Regions from separate parts of the Allofournierella sp. genome, predicted to be linked through region 2. Evidence: riboswitches for the same ligand, from Rfam matches in the RefSeq annotation. Region 2 holds a riboswitch; each other region holds the start of a gene.

Region 1 (2,263 bases), on a different contig from region 2:
GTTGATGATAGCGCCCATCATAATCACCGCCGCGTCGCCGATCTCCACCTGCTCGCGGATGATGGCGCCCGGCTCGATGCGGGCGTTGATGCCCTTCAGGTCCAGCAGGGGAATGGCCGAATTGCGGCAATCGTTTTCCACCACCATGTCCTCGATCTTATCGGCATTGGCCTCCAGAATGGGGCCAAGCTCCTTCCAGTCGCCAAATACGATCTTGGCACCGGTGCCGAACACCTTGGCGGAGCCGTAGTTCAGGGGCTCCTTTTCCTGGATGGTGATCTTCACCGGGGTCTTCTTCTCGGCGTTTGCAATGTACTGAATGATCTGTTCTGCGTTCACGTTTCTTTTCCCACCTTGTTGCTTTGTTTTTGCCGTTCTATTATGCCACATTCCCGGCCGTTTTTCAAACCCCTGTGCTCAGACCAGGCCGGCAGCCTTCAGCGCAACGGCCAGCTTGGCCTTGGCGGCCTCGCCCATGGGGCCCAGAGGCTGGCGGTATCCGCCCACCTCCATGCCCATCTGGTTCATGGCCTCCTTCACGGGAATGGGATTGACCTCCAGGAACAGGCCGTTGATCACATCCAGCAGGCCCAGCTGCGCCTGGAGCGCCTTGTCCCGGTCGCCGTTCAGGTAGTCCATGACCATATCGTGAGTCTGGCGGGGCAGGATGTTGGCCAGCACCGAGATCACACCGCTGCCGCCCAGCGACAGGATGGGCAGAACCATATCGTCGTTGCCGGAATAGAGGGCGAAATCCTCATTCACATAGCGGGCGATCTTGGCGGTGTAGCTCAGGTTGCCGGAGGCCTCCTTGATGCCCATGATGTTGGGATGGGTGGACAGACGGCGCACCATGTCCTCGGAGATGCCGCAGCCGGTACGGCCGGGCACATTGTACAGGATGCAGGGGATATGCACCGCGTCCGCCACCGTCTTGAAGTGGTTGTACATGCCCTCCTCATTGGTCTTGTTGTAATAGGGAGTAATGAGCAGCAGGGCATCCGCACCCAGCTTTTCAAAGCTCAGGCTCTTTTCCAGCATGGTCTGGGTGCAGTTGGAGCCGCTGCCCGCGATCACCGGCACCCGGCCGGCCACCCGCTTGACCACGAATTCGCAGACCGCGTCGTCCTCCTCGTGGCTCATGGCCGAGCTCTCACCGGTGGTGCCCAGGATCAGCAAACCATCAGTGCCGTTTTCCAGGTGAAAGCCCACCAGCTGGGCCAGTTTTTCAAAATTAACGCTTCCATCCTCGTGGAAGGGGGTAATGAGGGCCACAATGGAGCCCTTCAGATTCTTTGCGGTCATAACGGCTGCTCCTCTCTATCCTTAAACTTACGAACAACAAAAAACGCGCCGGAAGGGCGCTGCGGCCTTACCGGCGCGTGGACAATACCACCGCTTACAGGTAAGATAGCGCCCCCGCGGTCCTTCCGCGGACAGTGCCGCGGGTATTCCCCGTGGCCCCATCGGCACCGCCGCGCCCGGCTGCGCCAATTCGGCGGGCTTGCCCCGCCCCACGATCTGCACCTGCCGGCTCCTGTGGGGTTCATCGCACCCGCGCCTCTATCCATATATCTGCATCATAGCACGCTATCGAAGTGAAGTCAACGGCTTTTTCCTTCTTTGCCCAAGCGTTCCCACGCTTGTGCATCCGGAGCAGAACGCTTATAATAGGAGCAAAATGTCACAAACAGAGGGGGAGAGATTTCCATGACGCAGCAGCTGCTGACCCAATACCGCCGGGACCTGCACCAGATTCCGGAAACTGATTTTGACCTGCCCGAAACCCTGGCCTATATCCGCCGGGTGCTGGAGCAGTATCCCTGCACCTTGTTTTCACCCTGCCAGAGCACCCTGTGTGCCTACTTTGACGCAGGCAAGCCCCACACCGCCGCCTTCCGGGCAGATATGGACGCTCTGCCCATCGCCGAGCGCAGCGGCTGCGACTACGCCTCCCGCCACGAGGGCAAGATGCATGCCTGCGGCCACGACGGCCACATGGCTATGGTGCTGGCGCTGGCCGGGCGGGTGAGTGAAGTGCTGGACAAGCTGCCCCGGAACGTGCTGCTGGTGTTCCAGCCCGCCGAGGAAACCACCGGCGGTGCAAAGCTGGTGTGCGACAGCGGTGTATTCGAGCAATACCACTGCGACCGGATCTTCGGCTGGCACCTGTGGCCGGATCTGCCCGCCGGAGCCATCACCGGACGCCCCGGCCCGCTGCTGGCCCGCTCCAGCGAAGTGACCGTAACCGTAACGGGCAAAA
Region 2 (2,263 bases):
TCCGCCAACAATCATGACGCTTTGAAAAATGTGAGAGTAATAGTGAGAATCATCGTCAATGGCAGAATCATTGTCGACAGCAGAGTCCTCGATGAGCAATTGTGGATGATGGGTATAGTCGTTGCAGAATATACCGTTGGTCTTGCCAAACCAAGCAATGTTATTATGCAGAAAACAGATTTCGAGTTTTTGAAACAGGTCTTGATAAGAGCGGATGCAGTCATCTAAATTATTGAAATCCCAAAGTTCATGGTTGCCTAAAATGGCATATACGAAGTGGAAGTGTTTTTTAAATGGAGAATTCCAATAGAGATCATCAGGCAATTGGGATCGGAGCGAGGAAGCTTGTTCTTTCAATGTGCTTAATGTGGAAGAAGCTTGACGTATTTCTGGGGGAACACTGCCATATTGATCCAAGGGTTTTGTGGCGCGTTTTGTCCAACCGTGATGAGAACTCCACTCGCTTACAGACTGTTCGAGTTCGGCTATCTGCGCCCACAGAGAATCAAGCTCTTGCTGTATGGGGATAAATTGTTTCCGTCTTGTTCTATGAAAATCTCGTTCCAGTTTATCCCAGTGAGAAATGAACTTTGTGTAAAACAATTCAGCAAGCTTAAAAGAAGCACAAATGTCCCCGGCAAACAGAACAATAGGGCTGAGGTTGTGGGCGATATCCTCTAGAAATGCTTCCGGAAATAGATTGCGGACAATGGTCTGAAGATATCTTTCGACTTGCTTTTCTGTTGCTCCGGCTGGAAACTTGTTGGCGATTTGATGCTCAAGATGTAAATCGCTTATATAGTATACAGGAGAGCATTCACTCAAGGCTGTTTCATTGAATTCCAACAAAGAAGGTAATGTGGAAATGGGAGATAATGAGGCAAGAGCATTAGTCTCAGAATTTTGAAAGACAGCAGGGGGTGATGGGGCTTTTGCCAACCTTAAACACTCGTCGTATAACATCAAAAATGCCCTCCTTTCCCCAAAGTGTAGCACTTCAACATGATAAAAGAAAGCTTTTAGGGTCAAAATACTTGACAAGTTGTGGAAAATAGAGTAATATGGCAACTAAATTCATATCGCTGTGATAGAGGCGCGGTGTTTAAGAGTAGCGCGCGGCATTCGGGGCAGACCCCCGCCGCACCGAAAGGAAACACCGCCGAAGGAAGCGAACCCGGTCTGGGGTGCGCTTGCCTGGGCTGGCGGAGAAGATCCGCCGGACTGTCACGAAGTTTTTTCGTGAAGCGCTATCCAAGGGAAACCGAAGGGGCGGCCCGGCCGGGGCTGCCTGCAACGTGCCGCGTTCCTTCGCGGTGCGCACAGAGACTTCCGCGGGGCTGCTTTTCGAAAGGAAAGCAGCCCCGTTTTTTTGCGTGGCGGGCAGCGGTAAAGCAAAAGGAGGAAAAACACAATGAAAAAGATCGCAAGCCTTGTGCTGGCGCTGCTGCTGATTACCGCCCTTCCCGGCGGTCTGGCCGTTTCGGCCGAGGGCAGCGTGCTGGACGACAACACCCTGACCGTGGCCATGGAATGTGCCTACGCCCCCTACAACTGGACCCAGCCGGATTCTTCCAACGGCGCGGTGCCCATCAAGGACAGCGCCGATTACGCCAACGGCTACGATGTGATGATGGCCAAGAAGATCGCCGAGGCTCTGGGTATGGAGCTGGAGATCGTGCGGCTGGACTGGGATTCGCTGGTGCCCGCCGTGCAGAGCGGCACCGTGGACTGTGTGATTGCGGGCCAGTCCATCACCAGTGAACGGCTGGAGTCGGTGGATTTCACCGCCCCCTACTTCTACGCCTCCATCGTGGGTCTGACCCGGGTCGACAGCCCCTATGCCCAGGCCCAGGGCCTGAGCGAGCTGGCGGGCGCCACCGCCACCAGTCAGCTGGGCACCATCTGGTACGACGGCTGTCTGCCCCAGATCCCGGACGGCACCATCCTTACCCCCCAGGAATCCGCCCCCGCCATGCTGATGGCGCTGGAGACCGGCCGGGCAAATCTGGTGGTCACCGACATCCCCACCGCCAAGGCGGCCCTGAACGCCTACAGCGACTTCGTGCTGCTGGACTTCAACGACAGCGAGGACAACTTCGTGGTCTCCAGCGAGGATGTGAACATCGGCATCTCGGTGCAGAAGGGCAACACCGAATTGAAGGATGCCATTAACGGCGTGCTGAACACCATGACCGAGGACGACTTTGGCGCCATGATGGATGAGGCCATCGCCATCCAGCCCCTGAGCGACGGCCTGCCCGAG
Region 3 (2,263 bases), on a different contig from region 2:
AACCTGCGGCTGGAGCTGGTGGCCGAGCGGCTACGCGCTCTGCCTCAAGACGATCTGCAGATGGCCTTGGGAACGCCGCTCCTGGTGGAGTTCACCGCCTTTTCGCGCCCGGAGGGCGGTCAGACCGTAGTGGACATGACGGCGGCCCCGGAGGGCTTTGATCTGGCCCTGTACCAGGCGGGGCAATACGGCAAGGCGGATGGCTCCCCCACCTGGATGCTCACCGTGCGCCAGGCGGAGGATGAGGACCGGGCAGGCACCCGCATCGCCCGCTTCTGCTTTGCCCCGGAGGATGAAGCACGCTGGCTGGGTAATCCGCAGCTGTATGAACAGGCCGACATCCGGGTCACAAACGAAGGCCACCTGTTCTACACCCGGGACTGGGGCGAGCACTGGAACGCTCTGCCCAGCCGATTTGAGGGTCTGCTGGCGGAATGCATCGAAACCTGCACCGCCGTGACCCGCAGCAGCTGGTATATTTCCCCGCAGACAGACGGCCCGGTGGGCTTTGTGCTGGGCGGGAATCTGCCGGTGATCGTCTACAGCCCGGACCGAGGCGAAAGCTGGCAGGCGCTGGAGCTGCCCTGGGAGGATGCGCAGATGGACGGCGTGGGCTTTCTGTATGCCTGACCCAGGAACCCACCGGCGTGAACGGGTACGACTGGTGCGCCGTTTTCACCGCCCAGACGCCGGAAGGCCCTTGGACCTATCAGGCCAAACAGCCGGACCCGGTCTCCCGCTGAGCAAAACGGCTGAAAATGCACAAAAGATGAATAAAAATAAGAAAAATCAGGTTGACAACCCGACACCGCCGTTTTATGATAGGAAAGGAAATTGAATACCACACAATAGAGGCGCAAACCGTATGGTACCGCAAAGGGAGGCCTGCCGGCCAAAGATCTTTGCGGGAAGAGGCGGTTTGCCGAAACAGATTTCCGCGCGGCAGCGGGGTGTTTGTTGGGGTGCCGTCCAGTGGGCGGCGCACTCTCACTTGAACAAAGTGGTGGCGCTATTGGGGGTTTGTTCCGTTCTTTCACAGGGGGGCGGCGATGCAAATTCCGGCGTCGCGGCCCCTCTTTTTTTGCGGCATGGTCGGGACGTGACGGGTGGTTGTGATGGTATCCGATGGAATACAAAGGAGGAATCACAACATCATGTCGAACTTTCTGAATGCCCTGAACAACATCATCTGGGGCCCGCCGCTGATCATTCTGATGATCGTCACCGGCGTGTACTTCACCCTGCGCACCAAGTTCTTCCAGGTGCGTCACCTGGGCTATATATTCAGCCGTACCCTGGGCCGGCTGTTCCACCGCACCGATGAGAGCGCCGATGAAAAGGGCCTGCTCACCCCCTACGAAGCCATCGCCACCGCCGTGGGCGGCTCGGTGGGCTTCGGCAACATCGCGGGCGTGGCCACCGCTGTGACCACCGGCGGCCCCGGTGCGGTGTTCTGGATGTGGCTCACCGCCTTCCTGGGCATGCTCATCAAGCAGGTGGAGGTGACCCTGGCGGTGTACTACCGCCGCACCGATGAAAACGGCGTGCCCTACGGCGGCCCCACCTATTATATGGAGCGGGGCCTTGGCGAGGAGCGTCACTGGGGCAAGCTGTGGCTGCCGCTGGCCTTTGTGTTCGGTATCGGCATCTTCTCCACCTTCTTCATCAGCGCTTCCACCTTCACCACCTCTGAGGTGGTGGCCCAGTCTCTGGGCATTCCCCAGGCCATCGCGGCGCTGATCATCGTGCTGATTCTGTACTTCATGATCTGGGGCGGCGTGAAAAAGCTGGGCCAGATCCTCACCAAGCTGGTTCCCATCATGAGCCTGTCCTACCTGATCCTGGGCATCATCGTTATCCTCATGCATCTGGACAACCTGCTGCCCACCCTGGGCGCCATCTTCGGCGAGGCCTTCACCGGCTCTGCCGCGCTGGGCGGCTTCGCGGGTGCCAGCGTGTCCAAGGTGATCTCCACCGGTATGGCTCGCAGCGTATACTCCAACGAGGCCGGCTGGGGCAGCAGCCCCATGATCCACGCCTCCAGCCAGACCCGCCACCCGGTAGAGCAGGGTCTGTGGGGCTCCTTTGAGGTGTTTGTGGACACCTTCGTGGTCTGCACCATCACCGCCCTCACCGTGCTGGTTTCCGGCGAGTGGACCAGTGGTGCCACCAACGCCACCCTGGCGCTGAATGTATTCACCCATAACTTCGGTGTGTTCGGCACCGTGATCCTGACCCTTATCATGGTGGTGTTCTCGGTCAC

The links. Region 2 has a riboswitch for lysine ahead of J7G73_RS13695 (ABC transporter substrate-binding protein/permease). Riboswitches for the same ligand answer to the same signal wherever they lie in the genome.
Region 1: it holds a riboswitch for lysine, as region 2 does, so the genes downstream of both, dapA (4-hydroxy-tetrahydrodipicolinate synthase) here and J7G73_RS13695 (ABC transporter substrate-binding protein/permease) in region 2, are expected to answer to the same signal.
Region 3: it holds a riboswitch for lysine, as region 2 does, so the genes downstream of both, J7G73_RS08325 (sodium:alanine symporter family protein) here and J7G73_RS13695 (ABC transporter substrate-binding protein/permease) in region 2, are expected to answer to the same signal.

The regions. Positions count from the first base shown of each region.
Region 1 covers NZ_JAGHKE010000109.1:7,835-10,097, reverse strand. Annotated here, with positions in the region: gene dapD (2,3,4,5-tetrahydropyridine-2,6-dicarboxylate N-acetyltransferase) at 1-390, opposite strand, end outside; gene dapA (4-hydroxy-tetrahydrodipicolinate synthase) at 418-1,305, opposite strand; lysine riboswitch at 1,404-1,574, opposite strand; gene J7G73_RS11940 (amidohydrolase) at 1,711-2,263, shown strand, end outside.
Region 2 covers NZ_JAGHKE010000047.1:5,098-7,360, forward strand. Annotated here, with positions in the region: gene J7G73_RS07320 (metallophosphoesterase) at 1-963, opposite strand, end outside; lysine riboswitch at 1,081-1,258, shown strand; gene J7G73_RS13695 (ABC transporter substrate-binding protein/permease) at 1,412-2,263, shown strand, end outside.
Region 3 covers NZ_JAGHKE010000057.1:13,498-15,760, reverse strand. Annotated here, with positions in the region: gene J7G73_RS08330 (hypothetical protein) at 1-630, shown strand, start outside; lysine riboswitch at 842-1,020, shown strand; gene J7G73_RS08325 (sodium:alanine symporter family protein) at 1,155-2,263, shown strand, end outside.